2 regions of the Rarobacter incanus genome follow, and region 2 is predicted to be linked to the other one. Evidence: predicted binding sites of a transcription regulator. Region 2 holds the regulator's gene; the other holds the start of a gene.
What was found. The regulator LexA, encoded in region 2, represses DNA repair genes until DNA is damaged. The targets are predictions, from matches to a motif close to TCGAACANNTGTTCGA.
Positions count from the first base shown of each region.

Region 1: the regulator LexA is predicted to act here: its motif matches at 8,587-8,602, upstream of FB389_RS06205 (HNH endonuclease signature motif containing protein).

Region 1 is NZ_VFNV01000001.1:1,462,383-1,474,718, forward strand. Features, by position in the region: gene FB389_RS06175 (M3 family metallopeptidase) at 1-1,799, shown strand, start outside; gene nrdD (anaerobic ribonucleoside-triphosphate reductase) at 2,117-4,453, shown strand; gene nrdG (anaerobic ribonucleoside-triphosphate reductase activating protein) at 4,517-5,029, shown strand; gene FB389_RS10695 (TM2 domain-containing protein) at 5,307-5,813, shown strand; gene FB389_RS06195 (YwiC-like family protein) at 5,839-6,912, shown strand; gene FB389_RS10470 (Swt1 family HEPN domain-containing protein) at 7,078-8,370, opposite strand; gene FB389_RS06205 (HNH endonuclease signature motif containing protein) at 8,610-10,583, shown strand; gene FB389_RS06210 (YbaK/EbsC family protein) at 10,770-11,249, opposite strand; gene FB389_RS06215 (immunoglobulin domain-containing protein) at 11,687-12,336, opposite strand, start outside.
Region 2 is NZ_VFNV01000001.1:121,136-133,471, reverse strand. Features, by position in the region: gene dinB (DNA polymerase IV) at 1-738, opposite strand, end outside; gene FB389_RS00540 (SAV_6107 family HEPN domain-containing protein) at 810-1,262, opposite strand; gene FB389_RS00535 (spermidine synthase) at 1,335-2,243, shown strand; gene FB389_RS00530 (PAC2 family protein) at 2,261-3,172, opposite strand; gene FB389_RS00525 (HelD family protein) at 3,352-5,559, shown strand; gene serA (phosphoglycerate dehydrogenase) at 5,623-6,834, shown strand; gene nrdR (transcriptional regulator NrdR) at 6,998-7,459, opposite strand; gene FB389_RS00510 (LysM peptidoglycan-binding domain-containing protein) at 8,151-8,564, opposite strand; gene lexA (transcriptional repressor LexA) at 8,913-9,575, shown strand; gene FB389_RS00500 (L-lactate dehydrogenase) at 9,634-10,638, opposite strand; gene FB389_RS00495 (ATP-dependent DNA helicase) at 10,683-12,336, opposite strand, start outside.

The DNA.
Region 1 (12,336 bases), 1.3 Mb from region 2:
CAGCGGATGGAACCGCGGCGTTTCAGGCCGTGAACCTGCAAGCCTCCCCGCTGCTGGCTTCGCATCACGACGACATTTTCATGAACCGAGCTTTCCTTGCGCGCCTCAAGGGCTTGGCGGCCAATCAGCGGGATCTTTCGCCAGAACAGTCGCACAGGATCGCCGAAATGATCCGCGACTTCACGCGGGCGGGCGCCGATTTGCCGACACCGGAGCAGGCACAGCTACGCGAGCTCAATACCCGCATCAACGAACTACAGACCGCGTTCGAGCAGGCCGTTCTGGAGGCGGGGAACGCGGCAGCGGTGACAGTCGCGGATCGCGCCGCCCTGGCGGGACTGCCGGATGACGCCGCCGACGCTCTCGCCACTGCGGACGGTTACGCGATCGACATCAAACTCCCCACGGCGCAGTTGATCTTGGAGTCCCTGGATGACCGCGATCTGCGCGAGAGGGTGCAAAAAGCATCGGAAGGACGAGCGCTCCGTCCCCCGCACGACACTCGTCCGCTCGTGGCCGAGTTGGCCGCGCTACGCGCCCGCCGGGCACGCCTTCTGGGGTTCCCCAACCACGCGGCTTACGTTGCGCAGGGGGAAACGGCGGGGACCACCAAACGCATCGACGGACTGCTTTCGGAACTAACCCCGCGGGCTGTCGCGAATGCTCGCCTGGAAGGCGCCGCCCTGCAACAACGCCTCGACGCGGAAGACCCCGGCGCGCAGTTGCGCTCTTCCGATTGGCTCCACACGGCCGCCAAGCTGCGCGCCGACACGTTCGGATTCGACATGAATCAGGTCCGCCCGTACCTGGAACTCGAAACCGTGGTGCGCGACGGAGTGTTCTTCGCCGCGAGCGAACTGTTCGGCATCTCGTTCGCGCCGCGACCCGACATCGTCGCATACCATCCGGATGTCCGGGTCTTCGAGGTTTTCGACCAGCCTGAACCCGGAGCCCGGAACAGCGGCATCGGCCTGTACTTGGCCGATTGGTTTACGCGCGACACCAAGGCCGGCGGGGCGTGGATGAACACGTTGGTCGATCAAAATCACCTGCTCGGGCAGCGTTCCGTGGTAGTCAACAACCTGAACATCAACAAGCCCGCCCCCGGTGAACCGGCGCTGCTGCGCTGGGACGAGGTAATCACGCTATTTCACGAATTCGGTCACGCTTTGCATGCCCTCTTCTCGGATGTGACGTATCCGAGCAGTTCGGGAACCAACGTGCCGCGGGACTTCGTGGAGTACCCCTCGCAGGTCAACGAGATGTGGGCGTGGGAACCGCGGGTGCTCGCCAATTTTGCGCGCCATTACAAGACGGGCGAGCCCCTAGACCCCGCCATCGTCGACAAGATTCTCGCCGCAAGGCAGTTTGGCGAGGGCTTTGCCACCACCGAATACCTGGCCGCCGCGGTGCTCGATCAGGCGTGGCACCGCTTGGGTCCGAACGAGGTCCCCGCCGACCCCGCAGGCGTCACCGATTTTGAGGAGTCGGCGCTGACCGACGCGGGCTTCGACTACCCGTTGGTTCCGCCGCGGTACCGCTCCACCTACTTCAAGCACATCTTTGCGGGCGGCTATTCGGCGGCGTACTACGCCTACATCTTTTCGGAGGTGCTGGACGCTGACACCGTGGCCTGGTATGCCGAGAATGGCGGCCTGACCCGCGCTAACGGCGAGAGGTTCCGCCGCGAGGTGCTCGCGCCCGGCGGCAGCGGCAACCCGCTGTCCGGATTCGAATCCCTGCGCGGTCGCCCGGCCCGCGTGGACGCGCTTCTGCGGCGGCGCGGTCTTACCGGCTAAGCGCGCGCGGGGCCCCGCGCGACCGCGCAACCCCCGCGCAACCCCCGCGCACACCCCAACCCCCGGCGACCGGGCGCAACCCCCGCGCACACCCCAACCCCCGGCAACCGGGCGCGACACGCGGCGCGGAAATTCATCCTTCCACCCCGCCCGCCGCACAATTTCGCCGCTGCGGCGCACCCCCATGACCTTCGTCCCATTGCGACAGGGGTGCCACTAAATCTAGGGTTACAAGCATGTAATTCCCACAACATGTTGTGGGAATCCCCGCAGACGAAGCGGATTTCACACCTCGGAACCAGTGCAGGAGCATCGCAGTGACGATCGTTGATTCGGAACGAGCCTCGGACCTTCTCAACGCCACCGAGCACCTCACGGCCGCCGTGACAAGTGGCGAGGCGGCCTCGTCCCAAACCCTGGCCTCCATGAGTGTGCGCAAGCGCGACGGGCGCACCCTCCCGTTCAATGACTCGCGGATCCGCATCGCCCTGCGACGCGCTTTTAGTGAGGTTTACGGCCTGCTGGCACCGCTGCACGAGCACACGATCGATTCGCTGGTGGCCGCGATCGATGACGAAGTGACGCAGCGTTTCGGCCTCGAGGGTGAGGTGAAAATCTACGAAATCCAAAACATCGTCGAGCACATCCTCCTCGAATCTCGCGAATACGAAGTGGCGAAGGTCTACATCGACTACCGGGTCACCAAGGACCTGAACCGGTCGAAGGCGACGGACATCAATCACTCAATCAGCCGCCTGCTCGACAAAGAGGCCGCCGTCGTCAACGAGAACGCGAACAAGGATTCGGACGTTTTCAACACGCAGCGCGACCTCACCGCGGGCGCGGTCGGCAAAGCGATCGGCCTGAAAATGCTGCCGGCGCACGTAGCGAACGCCCACGCCAAGGGCGAGATTCACTACCACGATCTCGACTACCACCCGTACGCGCCGATGACGAACTGCTGCCTGATCGACTTCCGCACCATGCTCTCGCAGGGGTTCCGCATCGGCAACGCGGAAGTTGACCCGCCGCGCTCAATCCAGACGGCAACCGCGCAAATCTCCCAGATCATCGCGAACGTTTCCTCCAGCCAGTACGGCGGTTGCTCCGTAAACCGCATCGATGAGCTTTTGGCGCCCTTCGCGCAACGGAACTTCGACAAGCACATGGCGGAGGCGCAGCGGTGGATCCCACAGGGGCCGAACCGCGAGCTTTACGCCCGCGAGCGCACCGCCAAAGACATCTACGACGCGATGCAGTCGTTGGAATACGAGATCAACACCCTATTCACCTCGAACGGCCAGACGCCGTTCACCTCGGTCGGGTTTGGTCTCGGAACCGGGTGGCTGGAGCGCGAAATCCAGCGCGCAATCCTGCAAATCCGCATCGGAGGGTTGGGCCGCGAGCGGCGCACCGCGATCTTCCCGAAGCTGATCTTCACGCTGCGTCGTGGCGTGAACCTCACCAAAGATGACCCGAACTACGACATCAAGCAGCTGGCCGTCGAGTGTGCGACGAAGCGCATGTATCCCGACATACTCAGCTACGACAAGATCGTTGACATCACCGGATCTTTTAAGGTCCCGATGGGGTGCCGTTCGTTCCTGCAGGGGTGGCAGGATGCGGCCGGTAACGACGTCGTTGAGGGCCGGATGAACCTGGGCGTGGTGACCCTGAACCTGCCGCGCATCGCGCTCGAAACCCGCGGCGATTCCGACGCGTTCTGGGATCTGCTGGATCAGCGACTGGAGACCGTGCGCGACGCGCTGGTTTACCGGATCGAACGCTGCAAGGAAGCCGTACCCGCCAATGCGCCGATCCTCTATGTGCACGGCGCGTTCGGCAGTCACCTTGCCCCCGATGACGACGTCGATACGCTCTTCCGGGGCGGCCGCGCCACCGTCTCCCTGGGCTATATCGGCCTGTACGAGGTGGCGGCCGCGTTCTTCGGTGGTCAATGGGAGCACAACCCGGAGGCGAAGTCGTTCACGCTGCGAATTTTGCAGCGGCTTTCCTCTCGCGCCAAGGCCTGGACCCAGCACTACGGCTATCAGTTCTCGGTCTATTCGACGCCGAGCGAGTCGCTCACGGATCGGTTCTGCCGACTGGATAAGGCCAAGTTCGGCGCCGTTGCGGACATTACCGACAAGGATTACTACACCAATTCCTTCCACTATGACGTGCGCAAGGCTCCCACGCCCTTCGAAAAGATCGACTTCGAGAAGGACTATGCTCCATTCGCCTCCGGGGGCTTCATTCACTACTGCGAATACCCGGTGCTGCGCACCAACCCGAAAGCGTTGGAGGCCGTGTGGGATTACGCGTATGACCGGATCGGATACCTGGGGACCAATACGCCTATCGATCGCTGCTACGAGTGCGGGTTCGCGGGTGAATTCCACCCCACGGCCGCCGGGTTCGAATGCCCCGATTGCGGCAATCAGGATCCGCGCAGTTGCGACGTGGTCAAGCGGACGTGTGGGTACCTGGGAAACCCGCAGCAACGGCCGATGGTGCATGGGCGCCACGTTGAGATCTCGTCCCGCCTCAAGCACTTGGAGGGCGACCTGCGCGTTGCGGCCGCGGCGATGACGGATGACCCGCCGGTTGTCCCCGCGGCAAAGACGGACGACCCGCCGGCCTTGCCCGTTTAGGCCTGGGCGATGCGCACACCGGCGCCCGGGCAGTGGCGCTCCGAGAAACTCAGCCAAGGTTACGTGGCCGACTACAAGCCGTTCGTGATGGTCGACGGCGAGGGCGTGCGCTGCTCGCTTTACGTTTCGGGCTGCCTGTTCGCGTGCGAGGGCTGCTTCAACGAATCCGCCTGGAGCTTTCGCTGCGGCGAGCCGTATTCCGCGGCGCTGGAGGCGCGGATCCTGGACGATCTGGGGCATGTCGCCGTGCAGGGTTTGACGCTGCTCGGCGGGGAGCCGTTCCTCAACACGGGAGTGTGCCTGCGGATTGTGGGTGCGCTCAGGGCCCGGTTCGGGCGCGCCAAGGACGTGTGGTGCTGGTCGGGGTACACGTTCGAACAAATCATGGACGAGGCCCGCGCCGGGTCGACCGACAAGCTCGATCTGCTGCGCTCGATCGATGTGCTGGTCGATGGCCCGTTCGAGATTTCGCAGCGCGATCTGAGCCTGCCGTTTCGCGGCTCGCGCAACCAGCGCGTTCTTGACGCACGGCTGTCCTGCGCGGCGGGCCGCGCCGTGGAGTGGCTGCCGGGCTAGCGCATTGCGCGCACCGCACGGCCCCCGCCGACCGCGCCCCTTATGCCCCCCGCCACCCGCCGACCGCGCCCCTCTGCGCGCACCCCTCTGCGCGCACCGCGCGGCCCCCGCCGACCGCACCCCTTATGCCCCCGGCAAACACCACCCGCCACCCGCCGACCGCGCCCCTCTGCGCACACCGCGCGGCCCCCGCCGACCTCGCCACCTGTGATTCCGTTGTCGCGCTGCTGCTATCCATGTAGAGTTCAAAGCCCGCGACCTTTTCACAGGAGATTCCATGACGTTCAACAACGATCCCGCTGGCCAGCAGGGCGGATACGGACAGCCTCAGCAGCCTTTCGGCCAACAGTCAAACCCCTATGGCACAACTCAGCAGAATTACGGAGCGCCGCAGAGTCCCTATGGCGCTCCCGCACCCGAGTACAACTCGTACCTGGCAAATGCCTACGTATCGGACAAGACGTTTATCGTGACCTGGTTGCTATCGCTGCTTCTGGGAAGCTGGGGCATCGACCGCTTCTACCTCGGAAAGATCGGGACCGGTGTCCTGAAGCTGATCACGGGCGGCGGCCTGGGGATCTGGGCACTGATCGATCTCATCATCATCCTGACCGGGAATATGCGGGACAGCAACGGTCGCAGCTTGGCGGGATACGAAGAGAACAAGCGGACCGCGATCATCGTCACGGTTGCGCTGTTCGCAGTGTCGATCGTCTCGACCATCTTGATGATTTCGGCAGGAATGCTGACCGGAATCGGCGCGTACTCGTCAACCTCCGTTTGATTCGTTCCGCGATCTGGCAACGCTGATGCATCGAAGCCCTTCGGCCCCAGACGCAACCCGCCTCAAATCCGGCAACACATCGGCCCCTGTGCCACCGATCGCCCGCGCCCCAAAGCGACGCTCCCATCGCAACTCTGGATGGGTACCGCAGCATCATGGGGCGTGGGCGATGCTCATTGCGCCACTCGTCATGGGCGCCATCGCTTCACGGCCCAGCTGGCAGCATATTCCTCTTGCCGCGGCCTGGCTGTGCGGTTATTGCGCCTTCTACGCCTGCGGACTGGCCGTCAAGTCACGGCGCTTTGCGCGGTATGCCCCGCCGATCTTCGTATACGGCGCGCTGGCCCTGATCCTAGTCGCCGCCGTGATGAGTTCGGCGCCACTCCTCGTCGCTTGGGGTGTGCTCTTTCTCCCGCTGGTGGCGGTCAGCCTCTATGCTTCATATCGGCGTGCGGATAGGTCGGTGTGGAACGACGCGATCACGGCCGTTGCAGCGTGTGCGATGGCACTGGTGTCGGCTTGGGTTGGGCTCGCACCTCACGCCGTGTGGTGGTCGGTCATCGGATCGCAACCCTTTGCCCCCGCCCGCCTGGCAGCAGTGGTGCTATTTGCGTACTTTTTTGGCACGGTCCTGTACGTGAAGACGATGATCCGCGAGCGCGGTAATCGGATTGTCTACGCGGCCTCGGTGGGTTACCATCTCGCATTGGTCGCAGCGGCGTGTTTGGCTGCCTACGCCGCAACGACGACGGGTGCGGCGGCGGGCGCCCCCGCGGCACCGGCACCCGCAGCCATCGCACCCGCCACCATCACAGCACCCGCAGCCACCACAAGCACCCACCACATCACCCGGCACGGCACCCGGCACATCACCAGCCACCACATCACCCGGCACAGCACCCGGCACAGCACCCGGCACGGCACCCGGCACGGCACCCGGCACGGCACCCGGCACGGCACCCGGCACGGCACCCGGCACGGCACCCGGCACAGCATCACCCGCAGCCACCACAGCCACCACCACATCACCCGCAGCCATCGCAACCGCTGCGATGCGGCGATCGTGGGCCCCCTTCGATTTTCCCGTTCCGGCATCTGATTCCGGCCCTGTGCCGTGGGGGTGGGCGCTTGCGGTCGTCGCCGGCGCGCTTGCTCTTCGCGCCGCGCTTGTTCCCCGTTTCTCTCCGCAGGCATCACCCAAGCAACTCGGCATCGGCGAGATCATCGCGACCCTCGCAGTTTGCGCGGCGCTTGTGGCATACATCTAACCCGCTCGCTCCATTGCATTTTCCAGGTGCGTGCGTATCTTGCCTGACCTGCGAGCCCTTCCAAAGGTTCGCAGTACCTCCGATTCAAGTTCCGCCCGCCCCAGTTCGGGCCGCTTCGCGCTGATGAATTTTGCCGCATTCGCGATTTCAACGGGGCTTATGTGAGTGAATTCCCGCCCGACATCACTGCCATTCGGACGAAACTGGTCCCAAGTTGTCGGATCGATATCCGAGGGCCACACGAACTTATCGTCGTCAACGAACGCTCCACACTGGACCACCTGACGCTCAAGCTGTTTCTTGAGTTTGCCCCCCAGATGCGTCACCCCGAACGAGCTCGCCGTCAATCGAACCAGGCGTTCGACTGCGATCGGCCACTCAAAATCAACGATCTCGAGAGCAACAGAGCGGACCTGCAACCTGGGCGACTTCTTACGCAAGTCCTCAATGACGGTCCGGTCACCGTCCCGCGCGACCTGCCACGGCTGGTAGGGGAGCCTGGACGCCCCAATGAACGTCCTATCGCTCGCCATCACTTCGGGAGCAGGCTCGACGTGCTCATCAGCCCACTCACCCTCGATTCCAATTCGGCTTTGCCCGCGGGTTGCCCCTGTCGGGGTGGGGACGAGGCCCTGATGACGCTGCTTTGCCCCATAGCCCAGCGCACCACCGGCGCCACCGCCAGGCAGCGCACCCGCACCGGCATCCGCGCCACCGCCAGCCACCGTACCCGCACTCGCACCGGCACCCGCACCGCCATCCGCACCACCGCCAGACAGCGCACCCTCATCCGCGACAATCGAGCTGTCCGTCTTGGCGATTACCTCGTCCACCGCACTTCGTGTGAGTCCGCGCTCCCTAGCTAAGTCCATAAGAATGTCATCAGCTATAGTGCGCGCATGCGTAGCACCCGCGTCGGCCAACTCAGCAAGTAGTCGCGCGCTTGTGTCTGCGGCGCGATAGGCCTCGTCCATCTCAAATCGATATGTATGGGAAAGCCTATTGCGAAAGATTCTCAGCTCCCCCGCCAGCGTTCGCGAAATTCGATCACCACGGTCAAACGGATACGCGAACTCCCCGAGCCATTCCGTGAGCATACGCAATTGCGGTTGCAAATCACCGCACATGTACTCGTCCGAGGGTTTCCGCCCCTTCTTTTCGTCGATAATTCGCAATATCACGGTCCAGGGGTGGCCGCCCAGTTCGCGCGCGAATCGCTCACCGATGATCGGATCGAGCCGCGATGCCAGATAGTCCAATGCGGATTTGACGTAGAGATTCGGTGTCATTTTCACTGCAATTCAACCCTCCATGATGCCGCGGACGAGCGCCATGCGCTTCCTAATGTTACGTACTCGCAGTCTGCACCTAGCCTCTGACATTGCCCGACGACGGCCAAGCATCCGCGGGCGGGCGCGCATTTCGTCAAGCGATGAAATACACGGGGGTGACCCCCACTCGTAACTAAACTTGCGATTCGACGTCCGTTCGACTGGCATTCGGATTCGAACACCTGTATGATTGCTGCATGGAGAATCGTCGCTCAAGCTCGTGGGAGGTCGCCACATTCGCCGCCCACCTGCGCCTCAACGGCTACGCGCCCGCCACCGCGCAGCCGGCATCGGGCGGCCACGCATCAAACCGTCGCATGCTTGATGAGGAGCCACCGGCGTACCTTCTCGACCCGCCCCCCATTCCCGAGTGGATGCAAGAACAAATGCGCGAGCGGTCGCTTTATGAGGAACCGTTCGGAACCGAGTTTGAAGATGACAGTTGGGACGAGGATTCGCCCACCGACGGTTCAGATGATCCGGGACCGTGGACGTTGGTTTCCTCAGGAACCGACGACGCGGGCTACGTTGTTGTAGAACCAACTGGACGTCTGCGGGAGTTGGATCCGCGCGAACGCCTTCTGGGCGCCACAATGAACGACTCTCTGCCGTGCGCGGAGTTAGGGTTCGTGCTCGGAAACATCGATCCTGCTAGCTATCAAGACGAGGAACTCGTCGATGCAATCGCCGCGTGGGACAGAATGCGGTCATGGGTTGAGGCAGAACAACTGCGCGCCATCGCCGAACTGAGTACGCGACCGAGCATGCGCCCGGATTGGCCCGCCAGTGCCGGGGAAGTGACCGTAAAGGACACGACCGGTGACGAGGTCGCGATCCGGCTTCAGTGCTCACGCATGCAGGCACGGCAACGCGTTGAGCTGGCTAGGGAGCTGTTCTTGGGGCGCCTCGATCTAACCGGGCGCGCACTTCAGTCGGGTCACATCAGCCCCGAAAAGGCGCGCACTGTCGCCCGCGAATTGGATTGCGTCGACATCGAGGACGCAAGCATCATTCAGGGACGAGTTCTCCCCTCCGCCGGGGCCAAGACTCCCGCACAGTTAGGGCGGGCCATTGCCCGCGAACGGGTCCGCCTCTACGGCCATGACCAAGCTGCGGTTGAGGGTGCCAGAAAGCGGCGGCGAGTGGAACGTCCGCGGCCTCTTCCCGACGACATGGCTAGCTGGCAGGCCGTGCTGCCCGCCGCGGATGCAATCGCTGTTGACAAGGTACTGGACCATCAGGCTCGGTCGGTGCGCAACGGCGGCGACAAGCGGACCTTAGACCAACTCCGTGCGGATCTGCTGGTCGCGGCCATTTTGAACCCGTGCAGCGGGGCAAGCTGCCAAACCACGCGCGGCGCCAATGGCAACGAGCACAATGGCGAGTTCCTCGCCGCATTCGCCAGCACCCCCACTAGCCCGCAACCGCGGCTCACTCGCCCAGCACGCCCCGCCGACACAACCACAGCGCAGCTTGAGACCCCGGCCACCGAGCCTTTCGGCAGCCCCGCCAACACTGTCGAGGCGTTGAGTGGTGCGCCTATCGACACGGACGATGCCGGTTCCGAGTCAAAGCGTCTGCCGGTGCGCGCGCAGATCAATGTCACCGTCCCCCTCAACGTGTTGCTGGGCGACAGCAACGAACCCGCTGAGTTGGACGGTTTCGGGCCAATCCATCCCGACACCGCCAGGGCGCTAGCCGCGGGCGGAGTGTGGCGCAGGATCGTCACAGATCCTAAATCTGGGGCCGTTTTGGATGTCGGCCGGACGCGATATCGGCCACCCGCTGAAATGGCGGATTACGTGAGGACTCGCGACAGGTACTGCGTGAGACCGGGGTGCTCGGTTAGTGCCCAGAGCGCCGAACTCGATCACACCGAAGAGTTTCACCGACATGGCGGTGTGACCAGTGCCGCTAACCTGGGCCCGCTTTGCAAACGAGATCACCAGATCAAGACCGACGGCGGCCACACGCTTGTGCAGATGACGCCGGGAACGTTCAGGTGGACTACGCCGACCGGGCACGCATACATCATCACGCCCGGCATAGATGAAGAGGTCCGGCACCTCAGGCGCGCAGCCACCGGCGCACCGCCCACCGGATACGAACGTCTCCTGAAGCGCTCTTTCAAGACTGCAGCCGTCGACGATGACGAGGAACCGCCGTTCTGATCGCGTCGGGTCCCGACGCTGTCACCGCAACGCCTGTCGCCCGCGCCCATCTGCGCCACAGCACCGCGCAGCGCCCCTCCACGAAGCTCACCCGCCCGCGCCCATCCGCGCCCATCCGCGCCCATCCGCGCCCATCCGCGCCCATCCGCGCCACAGCACCGCGCAGCGCCGCCAAGCGCAATACCCCTAGCCGAGTGGAAGACGCGCAACGCTAACCCACCCGGCCGCGTTGGATAGTTCCTCGAGGTCGCTCAGCGTTAGTTCGATTGCCGAATTAGCGCTCCCTGCGGCGGGGTAGACGGTTTCGAACCTGCGCAGTGATTCATCGAGATAGATCGTGGCGGATTCTGGGTTGGCAAACGGGCACACCCCACCGGGCTCGTGGCCGGTGAGCCGCGCGACGTCATCGGATTGCAGGAATCTCGCCTTATATCCGAAGGCCCGCTTGAAGTCCCCGCTGTTGATCCGCGCATCGCCCGCCGCAACGATCAGCACCGCGGCATTACCGTCCTGCGAATATAGCGACAGGGTCTTCGCGATCCGCGCAGGTTCGCACCCAACGGCTTGCGCGGCCAGTTCAACGGTTGCGGATGACTGGGCAAAAACACGGATGTCGTGCGAGCGCCCAAATCTCTCAAGGTAGTGGCGAACTGTACTTTCAGACATCTCTCAACGATATCGCTGCGCGCAGCACTGTCATCGCATCCAGCTCACCAGACACACAACCCCAACCACCGGCACCAGACAGGCAACGCTAACCAACCGCACTCAACACACCACCGTGTCAGATAGCGCCGGCCCAACCGCGACCCCCCGGCGCTAACCAACCGCACTCAACACACCACCGCGTCACATAGCGCCGGCCCAACCGCGACCCCCCGGCGCTAACCAACCGCACTCAACACACCACCGCGTCACATAGCGCCGGCCCAACCGCGACCCCCAACGCTAACCAACCGCACTCAGCACACCGCGCCTCTGCAGCGCTCGGTCGGCATGCTTGCCACTCAACCGTCTGCACGCTCCGCATAGCTTCGCGCGACGGCACAACGGGGCGTCACGACCGCAAGCTCGCCGGTCATGACGCCCCGGAAGACACGGGGCTACGATTTTGTCGGGCCCTCGACGAAGGCCACCGAGTCAACGTTCCAATCAGACCTGTCCTTAATTCGCCAAACACCGCCAAGCGCCGTGCCGTGCGCGGGGAAGGCAAACGATGGGAAAGCTACGCAGCCGCCGGTGTAGACCTCGGGCGCGTCCCAGATGTCACCGTCGATAAAGACGTCTCCGTTGTCGTAAACGACCCCGTTCGTTCCGACGTACTCGATTGCCAGATCGCTCCAAGCCAGCGCCTTTCCAGGTCCCCTATAGCACGCCTTGGTCATCCCAAAGACGAGTTGATCCCCGGAGTCCGTCAAGTCATACACCGCTCGGTCGATCAGAACAGTCCAGTTATTCATTACAACGGTCGAGCCCTCGGCATAAGCGTCATTTCGCGTCGAATTCACGACGATGATCGCCGCACGGCTCGTCCGAATACCAGCAGCGTTCTTCGCCGTAACCCGGTAACGGTTGCCCGATTCCTTGAGCTTCGGCGTCAGTTTCAGATCAGGCGAACTGCGGTACGACGTGACGGCCTGCCAGGACGCGCCGTTATTCGAGCTCCGTTCCCAGCGATACTTGACGGCATTGCCACTGGCTCTCGCCTTTAGCGTCAGCGCGGACCCCGCGTCGACCAGCGGGCTCGCTGGTT
Region 2 (12,336 bases):
AACGAGATCCTGAGCGAACGTCCGCTCCGCTCCAATACTCTGTTCCACCCGCGACGGCTCGACCGGCCGCAGGTCGCGCGCCCACGAGAGATCAAACAGGAGGCTGCCGGTGACCCCGAGCCAGTAACGAAGCGCATCTGGATTCGTGGCCGATAGTTCCCTGACGGTATCGATTCCGCGCGAATGCAGTATCTCGGCTGTACGATCGCCGACCCCCGGCAACGCCTTGACCGGCAGCGCCTGCACGAATTCGATCTTCGATTCGGCAGGAATCACCAGCAAGCCGTTCGGCTTGGAATGGGTCGACGCTAGTTTTGCGATCAGTTTCGACGGCCCCACCCCGACCGAACACGTAATCGAGAGTTGTTCGCTGACACGCTCGCGGATCGCCCGCGCCATCGACTCGACGTCCGCCCAATGCTTGCGCACGGATGTGACATCGAGGTAGGCCTCGTCGACTGAGACCTGCTCGACTACCGGCGTGATGTCATGCAGAATCGCCATGACCTGCCGTGAGACCTCCCTATAGCGCTCCATCCGGGGCGCTACGATCGTGGCATCCGGGCACAGCCTTCGCGCCGCGGCCATCGGCATAGCGGAGTGCACGCCGTTTCCGCGCGCCTCGTACGAGGCGGCCAGCACAACGGAACGCTCCCGACCACCCACTATCAACTTCTTTCCGCGCAGGTGCGGATCATCAGCGATTTCCACTGCGGCGAAGAATGCGTCCATGTCCACGTGGAGGATGCTGCAAGAAGCGTCCGCCGGGCCCCAGTATCGACGAACGGAAGCGGATCGCGGCGCGTTGCTCACGATGCTTGCCGTCGCTCGCTGGGACCGGGGGTACCTTGCGCGTCGATGTAGTCCAAGACGGCCACGGCGAATCGCGCCGCGTCATCGGCGAGATCAGCGGCGGCCTGCGCTGGAATTCCAACGACGACTCCAGTTTCGATTCCGGCCCGCACCCGCGCGCTTTCCTCGAACCGTGAGACGAGCCCCGCCAACTCCGGTGCGCGGTTGATTATTTGCACCCATACCGACTTCGACAGGCCGCGCCGGGTAGCCGCGGGTGCGACCACGAGCGCGGCGGCGGCGAACTTCAGTGCGGCCATGTGACCAGCAACGAAAGCCTGATCGGGATCGCTAGCACCGCGGGCAATTGCCAGTTCTCGCTGCGCGCGAGCCACCAGCTCGCGAACGGGCCGAGCAACCACGCCCGGCCCCTCAGCGGGCGCAATCCTCGATGCGATATCTATAACCACGTGGACCACCTCCTTACCCAAGTATCGAACACATGTTCTACATAGTCAAGCGGGACAGGCTACTGTAGTTTCATGTCCAAGAGTCGCCAACCGCGCAAGCAATCCAAGCAACCGCGCGGGACCTCCAATTCATCGTCACCCGACCCTCTGACATTGGCCGATACGACCGCGACCACCGCAGCGTCGCGGATCCGCTTGGAACTCGATCGGGACAACCCCGCCGCGCTCACCGTGTACGTCAACGACGTTCCAAGCTCCTACATCGATACGGCAAATCCCGCGAACCTCGGTTTCGAATACCTCGAAGTCTTCCGCGACATCATCGAAGACCGGGCGCCGCTCGCGGAACGTTTCACGCACCTGGGCGCGGCCGCGTGCGGCTTCGCTCGCGCGATTAGCGCCTCCAGGCCGACATCGACTCATATCGCGATCGACATCGACGGCGAACTCATGGCCCACGCCCGGACCTGGTTCGCGCTCCCCCGCGCGCCGCGCCTTCGGCTGCGCACCGCCGACGCCTTCGCGGGGCTGCGCGCACTGTCCGACAAAAGCGCCGACGTGATTATTCGTGACGTATTCGCGGGCGCGACTACACCCAGCGCGCTCACAACGGACGAGTTCTACCGCACCGCAATAGGCAAGTTACGGGCGGGCGGCCTCGTCCTGATGAACATTGGCGATAGGCCGCCCCTCACACAAACTAAGCGCGAAGCGGCAACCCTGCTGCGGGAGATCGGCCCGCACGCGTGGGTGGGCGTCGCCGCCGAAACCGGAGTGCTCAAGGGGCGCCGGTACGGAAACGTCGTGCTCGCCGGGCAACTCGACAGCGGAAACGACCCCGCGGCGCCGGCCCTTTCGCGCACGCTACGTTCCCATGCGCAATCCGTTTCCCTGCTCACCGGGTCCGTGCTGACGGACTTCATCGCGGGCGCGCAACCCATCGACGCGCCAGCAATTCACGCGGTCCCGGCCACCCCATGAACCGCCGACCTTCGCCGCTACTCGTCGCCCTGGTCGGCAAGGAACCTTTCCAATTCGGCGGCCAGATCCTCACCGGCCTGCCCGGGGCGCTCGGTCAACGCATGCGCCTGCGCGCGCCCCGATTGAATCGTGTCGTACTGCCCCTCCAGGGTGGTTACGACCTTCGCGATGTCCGGTGATTCTTGCAGCCTTTCGCGCAGTTCATCTAGCGCTTCCACGGCCGACTTTTGTAGTCCGGACGGATCCACGTGCACCCCGGCCGCCTGGTCGAGCTTGTCCAGTGCCGCGATCGCAGCCGGCTGATACGCGGACTGCGCCAGGTAGTGCGGGACGTGCACCGCGATTCCCATCGCATCGTGGCCGGACTCCCCCAGGCGCACCTGCAAGGTGTTGATAACCCCCGCGGGAAGCACCAGCGTGTCGAGCCACGATGGCTCATTTGGGATCAGATCGTCGCGTGTGGCCGATATCGTCGTAATCAGGGGTCGGGTGTGGGGCACCGCCGCAGGTACGCCGTGAATAGCTACCGTCAGCGCGACGCCAAAGCGCTCTATGATCGCGCAGACCGCAGTCACGAATCGCTCCCACCGATAGTCCGGTTCGAGACCGTGCAGAACCAGCAGCGGCGCCCCCAGGGCGTCCGCAGCGACGTCGACGGCGATTTCCGGGGCCTCGTAATCGGTGAATCGGGATTCCGCGAAAGTGATCCGCGGACGCCGGGACCGGTAGTCGATGAACTCGTCGGCGTTAAAAGTCACCAAACGCTCGGCACCTACGATCGCCGTATCGCTCACCAGTTCCCCGACGCGTCCGGCGTCCAGGTATCCTTCCAGCGCCACGAGGAGTGTGACCGGGCGCCCCGCGGCACGTTCGATGAGTTCCTGGGCGACAGCCTCGTCGACCGTGTAGTAAGGGGTTGCCTGAGTCATCGTGACCTCCGTTGTGTTGTACGCGCGGCGCCCACCCGGCCGCCAAGCTCTCGCCCTTTATAACGCCGATGGGCCAAAAATGCTTCCGGCGAGTTCACCGACCGCGCTTCACCGCATGTGCGCGATAATGGTATGCCGTTTTCCGCGCCATGACCGTCGATCGGCTGGAGACTCACACGATGACGAAGACACACGAGATCGCGACCGAACAAGCCGTCGTATCTAGGTTCTATGATCGGCTCGACGAACTGCGCGCGTTGTTTCGCGCCCGGCTCGCGGCCGTGCGAAAGTCCGGCCCCAGCGGTTCCCCGCAGAATCGCTCGGAGCGGGACGCCTTCGCGGCGCTGTACGAGGATCGTGCGAATCAATTGGATGCGATCGAGGACCGGCTCTGCTTCGGTCGACTCGATGCCGATGACGGCGCGACCACCTACATTGGCCGGATCGGCCTGACGGATGCGGAGCATCGACCGATCCTGACGGATTGGCGGGCGCCGGCGGCGGCTCCCTTCTACCGCGCCACGGCAGCGCACCGCCTGGGGATTTGGCGGCGACGCCACCTGACCGTCGAACGACGCAAGGTGGTGGCGCTCGAGGACGATTTGCTCGACGTGGATCGGCCCGCAGGCGTCGAGTTGGCGGGTGAGGGTGCGCTCATGGCCGCGCTGTCGCAGGGGCGCACCGGCAAGATGCACGACATCGTTGCGACCATCCAAAGCGAGCAGGACCGCATCATCCGCTCTGAGGTCCCCGGGGCGCTGGTAGTCCAGGGCGGGCCCGGGACGGGCAAGACCGCGGTGGCGCTGCACCGCGCGGCGTACCTGCTGTATTCCCACCGCGACCGGCTCTCCAAATCCGGCGTTCTCATCGTCGGTCCGTCGCGCACATTCCTGCGGTATATCGACCAGGTCCTGCCGTCACTAGGCGAGACAGGAGTAGTCTCGACGACGATCGCGGGATTGGTGCCGGGCATGGCCATCACCGCCGTGGACACGCCCCAGGCCGCACGCGTCAAGGGCAGCACTGCCTGGTTGCGCATCATCGAAAATGCGGTACGAGCCCGCGAACGAGTGCCCGCCGCCGATGAGGTGATCTCCATCGATGGCGTGCAGGTAGTCATCCGCCGCGATGACATCGCAGGCGCGATCGCGAAGGCACGCAGGCGCCACAAGCCCCATAACGAGGCCCGCCTGACGTTTGTCAAGGAGATGTTGAGGGTGCTGACGGACCAATACCTCGTTGCCGACGGGCAGAGCCCCGACTCGGAGTTTCGGGGGGTCGTCAGCGAGGACCTGCGGACAAATCGCAACGTGCGCCGGGCATTGAATATTGCTTGGTTCCCCATCACGGCCGAAGACCTCATCGCGGATCTCTTCGCGAAACCGCACCGCTTGGAGCAGGCCGCCCCGATGCTCTCCCCAGCGGAGCGAGACGCCGTCAGGCGCGAACGAGGTGCGGGCTGGTCCGTCGACGACGTTCCGCTGGTCGATCACGCGTGGCAATTGCTTGGGCCTATCGATGATGGTTCGCGCGATCGCGACGCGGAGCGCGAGCGAGAACAAGCGGTGGCATTCGCCAGGGACGTGCTCGATGGTTCTGGGGCCGGCGGAGGTATCGTCGACGCCGAAACCCTCGCCTCTCGGTTCAGCGCTGGACGGGTCGGGGGGTCGACCGCGGATCGCGCCACCCACGATCGCGACTGGGTGTACGGCCACATCGTCGTCGACGAGGCGCAGGAGCTCTCGGCGATGGCGTGGCGCTCGTTGATCCGCCGTTGTCCCACCCGGTCGTTCACCATCGTGGGCGATACCGCGCAAACCAGTTCGGCCGCCGGCACCCGAAATTGGGAGCACAGGCTCGCCCGGCCCTTCGGGCATAACGTGCACATCGAGACCCTGACTGTGAACTACCGCACTCCCGCTGCGATCAGCGACCTGGCCGTCCGCGTGGCGCGTGCGGCCGGTTTGCGGGTGAGCACGCTTACGCCCGCTCGCGACGTGCCCGATGCCATACGCATCGAACCCACCGGACCAGGGGCTTCGCTGACGGCGGCGCTTCGGTTGGGAGTTGCGGAGGCGGCCAAACTCGCCGACGGTACCGTCGTCGTCATCACCTCCCAGGCACCAAGCGCGCGCCAATGGCTAGCGCAGTATGCAAAGACGAACGCCGGCTTGCATGACTTGACGCGAATTTCGGTGGCGAGCGCCCAGGATGTCAAGGGGCTCGAATATGACGTCGTTGTCATCGATGAGCCTGCCGCGATCCTTTCGGGCCCGGGCGGCGCCGCTGACCTGTTCGTCGCGCTCACGCGAGCTACGCGAAGGCTGGTCGTCAGCCACAGCGCAGACTTGCCGGCCGGGTTTGCGCTGCCCCACCCCGGCCGATAGGCCGCCCTCCGTCCGCGCCGCGACCGTTTTGGATTCCGCAGCATTTAGGGGCACGATGGAACGGTGCTAAAAGCCCTGTTACTTGAAAACCTGCATCCGGACGCCGCTCGCCTTCTCGCTAGCCGCGGCATCGAAGTCGTAACCCGCACGGGCGCCCTAGACGAGGACGAGCTGATCGAGGCCCTCGCCGGCGTCCACATCATCGGGATCCGTTCCAAGACCCAGTTGACGGAGCGGGTCATTTCCTCCGCATCCTCACTGGCGGTGATCGGCGCATTTTGCATCGGAACCAACCAGATCGACCTACAGGCGGCTGCAAACCGCGGAATTGCGGTGTTCAACGCACCGTTCTCCAACACCCGGTCGGTGGTGGAAATTGCCATTTCCAACATGATCTCCTTGGTGCGCCGCCAGCCGACGTTCGACAAGGACATGCACGCTGGCATCTGGAACAAGTCGGCCATCGGCGCCCACGAGGTGCGCGGCAAGACGCTCGGAATTGTGGGCTACGGGAACATCGGCACGCAGCTTTCCGTCCTCGCCGAGAACCTTGGCATGTCGGTCGTTTTCTACGACATAGCCGAGAAACTCGCTCTCGGAAATGCGCGTAAGGCAGAAAGCCTCGACGACCTACTCAAGCAAGCGGACGTTGTCACCCTGCACGTTGACGGGCGCAAGTCCAACCGCGGAATCTTCGGCGAGGAACACTTCGCCGCGATGAAACCCGGTGCCGTGTTCATGAACCTTTCGCGCGGGTTCGTTGTCGACGTCGACGCCCTGGCTAGCGCCCTGCAAACCGGCCACCTGTCCGGAGCAGCAGTCGATGTGTTCCCTACGGAGCCCAAACGCAAGGGCGACCCCTTCACGTCCCCCCTCCAGGGGCTGCCAAACGTGATCTTGAGCCCGCACACGGCCGGTTCAACGGAGGAAGCCCAAGAGGCGATCGGACAGTTCGTCTCGCACAAGATCCTTGACTACCTCAGCACGGGTTCGACCACGCTCAGCGTCAATCTGCCCAACCTCGCCTTGGAGCAGAGCACCGGGGCGGCTCGGATCGCCTACCTTCACCGCAACACCCCTGGTGTGCTGGCCCGCGTCAACAACATCCTCGCCGAGCACGGAGAGAACATCGAGGGCCAGCTGTTGGCTACCCGCGGCGACCTCGGTTACGTGGTGACCGATATCGGGTCGTCGATCGAGCCGGAAACCGTGGCGGCGCTGGAAGCTATCGAGCAAACCGTTCGCCTGCGGGTGCTCAAGGGAACGACCCGCTAAGGCAAGACACCGGTGACTGGATCTAAGGTGGCCGTGCCGCGAATGCCCCTGGGGTATTCGCGGCACGGCCACTTTGGCGCCCACTCTGCGCTCATCATTATTGGCGGCGGTGTGGGCCTCGATCCCGCTGCAAGGCAATTGCACCCACGGAAGCCAAATGCACCTAGGGCGCGGTGTCACCGTGTTCGGTGCGCAAAACATTGATGGCCGATTCGAAATCGTCGAGCGATTCGAAACCCTGATAAACGCTGGCGAACCGCATGTAGGCAACCTCGTCCAGTTCCTTGAGCGGGCCCAGAATTGCCAGACCCACGTCGTGGGAATCAAGCTCCGCGCTTCCCGACGCTCGCAGGGTCTCTTCTACCCGCTGCGCCAGGAGCGCGAGATCGTCGTCACTGACCGGTCTGCCCTGACAAGCCTTGCGGACCCCGCCGACAATCTTTTCTCGGCGGAAGGGCTCGGTCACACCGGATCGCTTGACCACCACCAGGCTCGCCGTCTCGAGCGTTGAGAACCGTTGCCCGCACGCCGGACATTGACGCCTGCGACGAATTGATAAGCCATCATCCGAGGTCCGCGAATCGACGACTCGTGAGTCGGGATTCCTACAAAACGGGCAGTGCAACGGCTCTCCTCAATTCGCTAACGCAGGCATCGCGACTGGATGCCCTGAGGTGAATGCTACTCGGTCCCTGCCCGTTAGCGGGAAGTTGCGTCCTTGGCACCAAGGCCGCGAAGCAGGCCCAGCTCGCACGCTCGGACGCCAAGCATTAGCGCGGACCCCGCTCCCGGGGCACTAACAAAGGTGCCCGGACACCGCCCACGCACCGGGAAGCGCGAGTCTTGGTCTCGTCAAGGGCGCGAGCGAAGGTGCCCGGACACCGCTCGCGCACCGGGAAGCGACGGAACCGCCGGTGGGGAGTGTCCATGTGGACACTCCCCACCGGGACGCCCCGTCCCCGCTGCGCGATCTCGATACCACAGCGACCCCGCAACGCGCGGCGCAGCCTCCAAGCCGCGAACCGCCTGACATCAGCACCTTCGAACCCCCAGTCGTCCAGCACCACAACCAATTTAGGTTAGCCTAACCTTTTGCGCAAGCGTCCGTCCAGATACTGGACGAGGACCAACCCGGCTAGCGCCAACATTTCCCGCGGCCGCGAACGGCACCGAATTGACACACCGCGAAGAAGGTCCACCGACGGCTTCATGTGCGGTCACCACCGAAAAGCGGGCGGCTAATCCCTCCCAGTGCCTCACCCGGGCCACGGGGCGGCCACCAGGATTCGGCACGACGACGCAATGGGCAACCTAGCTCACACCGCGCGCGGCAAGAGGATGAGCATCCCCGGCTCGATGTGAGATCCATCGAGATCGTTCAGGTCGCCGATAGTAACCAATACGTCGCGCACGTCTTCACCGGGCTCGGCTACGCCTGCCGCAATTTGCCACAGAGTCTCCCCGGACATCACGGTGTGCACGCGCACAGGAACTGGAGATTGCGCATCTCCGGCAAAGGCGCCCGACCAGCCGATGAGGAAGCTGAGCACGGTGATCAGCGCTACCACTACACCCAACGCACGGCGACGCAAGCGGACGGATCCACCACCGGCCCCGCCGACGCCCGCGGCCACCCACTTGCCAAAACCATCGGTCCCGCCCACACCCGCGGCCGCCCGTCCGCCAAACCCGCCGGCGATTCCGCCAAATCCATCGCCCGTGACAGCCATGAAAGCCTCCCAATTCCCATTAGAACATCTGTATGCCTACAACCGTACGCTTGGTGCGCGCGCATTGCAACCCTTGTGCGATGTTTCATACAACCGTGGCATCGACAATCTGAGTGTCGTAGACTTGTACGATCAATCGCACAAGTAGTGCAACACGACCGTGTGACATTGGAACGAGGGAGGGATTCGATCGTGGCCCTTAACGAGTCGAAGGGATCCGGCAAAGGCGTCAATCCGAGGCACAGACCACCAGACGTGTCCTGGTCCCGCACCGCCAAGAAGCGCGGGCAAGGAAGCGTTCTCAGTGCGGGTCAAACCCATAGCGATGTATCCGAACGCCAGCGCGAGATACTGCAGGTCATTCGCGAGTCCCTCGACGCTCGCGGTTACGCGCCTTCGATGCGCGAGATCGGGCTTGCAGTCGGCATGGTCTCGCCCTCGAGCGTGAAGTACCAATTGCTAGCGCTGGAAGACAAGGGGTATCTGCGACGCGACAAGCATCGTCCCCGCGCGATGGAGCTGACGGCCGCGGCGCTCTCGGTGACGACGGGCAAGGATGCACCGCGACCTGCCGCCGCGGCACCGCAGGAGGCACCTTCGAATACCGCTGGTGTCGATACCGCATCGATCGCGAGCCAGGTTACGCCGGTTCCGCTGGTGGGACGCATCGCGGCGGGCTCGCCAATTCTTGCCGATCAGCAGGTCGAGGACGTGTTCCCCTTGCCCAAGCAGCTGGTGGGCGATGGCGAAGTCTTTATGCTCAAAGTGGCCGGGGATTCTATGGTCGACGCTGCCATCTGCGACGGGGACTGGGTCGTCGTGCGGAGCCAGCCTGTTGCTGAAAGCGGGCAAATCGTGGCTGCCCTGCTCGATGACGAAGCGACCGTCAAGACGCTGCGTCGCGCCGACGGCCACGTGTGGCTCATCCCGCACAACGAGCAGTACCTACCCATCAACGGCGATCAGGCGACGATCATCGGTATCGTCGTCGCAGTCCTTCGAAGCATCTGAATTCGCGGCGGGGGCCCGGAAACAACGCCGTTTCCCGGCCCCCTCGACTCCGATTTGACTAGAATCCGAGAGTTCGCACCACCGACCGCAGCCGGTCGGCCGAATTCTGCAGGCCCCGCAGTTCTGCCGCCGAGAGAGGCAATTCGATGTGGCGCGAAACGCCCGCTTTTCCGACCACGGCCGGAACTGACAGGCACACGTCATCGATTCCGTAATAGCCGTGGAGTAACGACGACACGGGCAACACCGCATGCTGGTCCTGCAGCAAGGCTTCCACAATGCGTGAACCCGCCGCCGCGACGGCATAGTTGGTGGCGCCCTTACCGGCAATGATCCGGTATGCGGAGTTCACGACCTCGTAAGCAATCGCCGCGCGCGCCTCATCGGAGAGCGGACCGTTCGCGTCCAGCCCGTCCCATTCAAGCAGCGGGGCTCCCCCGATCGTGGCGGATGACCACAGCGGAATCTCTGAGTCACCGTGTTCGCCAACCATGTACGCGTGCACGTTCTGGACCGCGATCCCGGTGTGCTGGCTGACAAGATAGCGAAGCCTCGACGAGTCCAGGACGGTGCCCGAACCGAAAATCCGGGAGGCAGGAAGCCCGGAGATCTTTACCGCCGCATACGTAACGACGTCCACCGGATTTGTGACCATGACGTAGGTTGCATCGGGGCAAACGTCCAGCAACTGCGGCAGAATCTTCTTCGTGAGATTCGTCGTGGACTCGGCCAGTTCCAAGCGGCTCTGCCCTGGCTTCTGCTTGGCGCCGGCGGTCACGAGGACGACATCGGAGCCAGCAATCGCTTGCACATCGTCGGAGCCGACAATTTCTGCCTGCTTCATGAACTGAATTCCGTGTGCCAGGTCGAGGGCCTCTGCCTCAACCTTCGCCTTGTCGATGTCAAACAGCGTCACGTCGCGCGCAACCCCGCGCATCAGGAGGGCGTACGCCATGGTCGATCCGACCGCGCCGGCGCCAACAATGGAGACTTTGGTACGCCGCAACGCACTTAGCGGATCCGCGCCTGGTGCCGGGTTTTTGTCGATTTCGGGTTGGCTCATTTCGAAGTCCTTTGCGCGCGTCGATACCGTCGGATGGATGAATTTTAGTCCGTGCGAGCCGCTGCCTGTAGCCGGCCAAGCGCGCTCACCGCGACCCGGCGGTCATCGGTGCGCCAAAAGTCGGGAAGTGAACGCACTAGGAAGCTCCCGTAGGACTTGGAGGCAACCCGCGGATCCAAAATTGCGACCACGCCGCGGTCACTATCCGAGCGGATTAGCCGTCCCACCCCCTGCGCAAGCGCCAGGGCGGCAGATGCCAGCGAAACGACCTGGAACCCGTTGCCACCGGCCCGCGTTACCTGTTCAATGCGCGCGGAAGCGATCGGATCGTCCGGCCTGGCGAACGGGATCTTGTCGATGATGACGAGCCTGCAAGAATCACCCGGCACATCGATGCCCTGCCATAAGGAGCGCGTGCCGAACAAGCTGGTTTCCTCGTCGCCCGCAAACGTGCGGACCAGCTCCCCCAAGTGCCCCTCGTCTTGCGAAAGCACCGGCCAGGGAACGCGGGCGCGCACGGCCTGCGCGGCCTCCACCGCCGCCCGGCGCGACGTGAACAGTCCCAGCGTACGGCCGCCCGCCGCCAGCATCAGTTCCACGATCGCATCGATGTGGCCTGCGGGGACTGGCCCGGCGGCAGGTGGCGGCAGTTCCCGCGCGACATACAAGATTCCCTGCCGACTATAGGAAAATGGAGTTTCGACCCGTTCTCCCCGCCACCGCAGGGCGGCGGGTTCCAAAGGCCTGCCCTCATCATCGAGGCGCGAACTCGCGCGCGGCCACGGTGCCTTCTGCTGCGGGTCCCAAAGCCCAATGCCCCGTGCGAACGGCTCGAATTTTCCGCCCAGAAACAGCGTCGCCGAGGTGAGAATGGCGCTGCGAGGGCGCAAGACGCGGCCCGCTATCGCGCTCGACACGTCCAGGGGCGCAACGTTGAGCGCGGGCACCGAATCCGGGCCCGCTGGGGATACCCACAAGACATCGGCGCCGCTGGCCGCCGCCACCCGCTCCGCGACCTCGAAGACCTCGGTGAGCGACGCGCGCGCCAGGCGCGTGGAAGCATTTCCTTGGTCGTCGCCGCGAAGATCGCTCAGCACCTGGCGCGCGCCATCGCGCACCGCCTCGACGGCCGCGGCAAGGGAGGCGGGGAACTCGTCCCTTATCCTGCCCTCCGGCACCGCAACTATCGCCTGCGCGAATGCATCGACGGTCGAATCGAACGACCCGATCGAGGCCGCTCCCGCCTGCCGCGCGCGTTTGCTCGCTGTCATCAGCGAGCGCACGGAAATCTGTTGGCTGGCGGCCGAGGTGACGCGATCGACCAGCTCGTGGGCCTCGTCGATGACCACAACGCCGTGCGGCGGAATAAGTCCCTCGTTGCCGGTCGCCATGAGCCCGAGCATGGAGTGGTTTGTGACGATCAGATCCGCCTCGGCGGCCTGCTCGCGCGCGAGCCGGGCAAAGCACTCTTCGAAGAACCGACAGTGCGATCCCAAGCACTCGTTCTTGGTTACAGAGACCTGTCGCCACGCCCGGTCGGAGGCCGTAAATTCCAGGTCATCGCGGTCGCCCGTGTCCGTCTGCTGCGCCCAGGACCGCAGCTTCATCACCTGGGAACCGAGCTCGCTGGAGGGTGCGCCCGCATCGGTCTGCGTGGCCAGATCGAACAGCGTCGGTTCCTCGTCCGGGTAGCCGCCG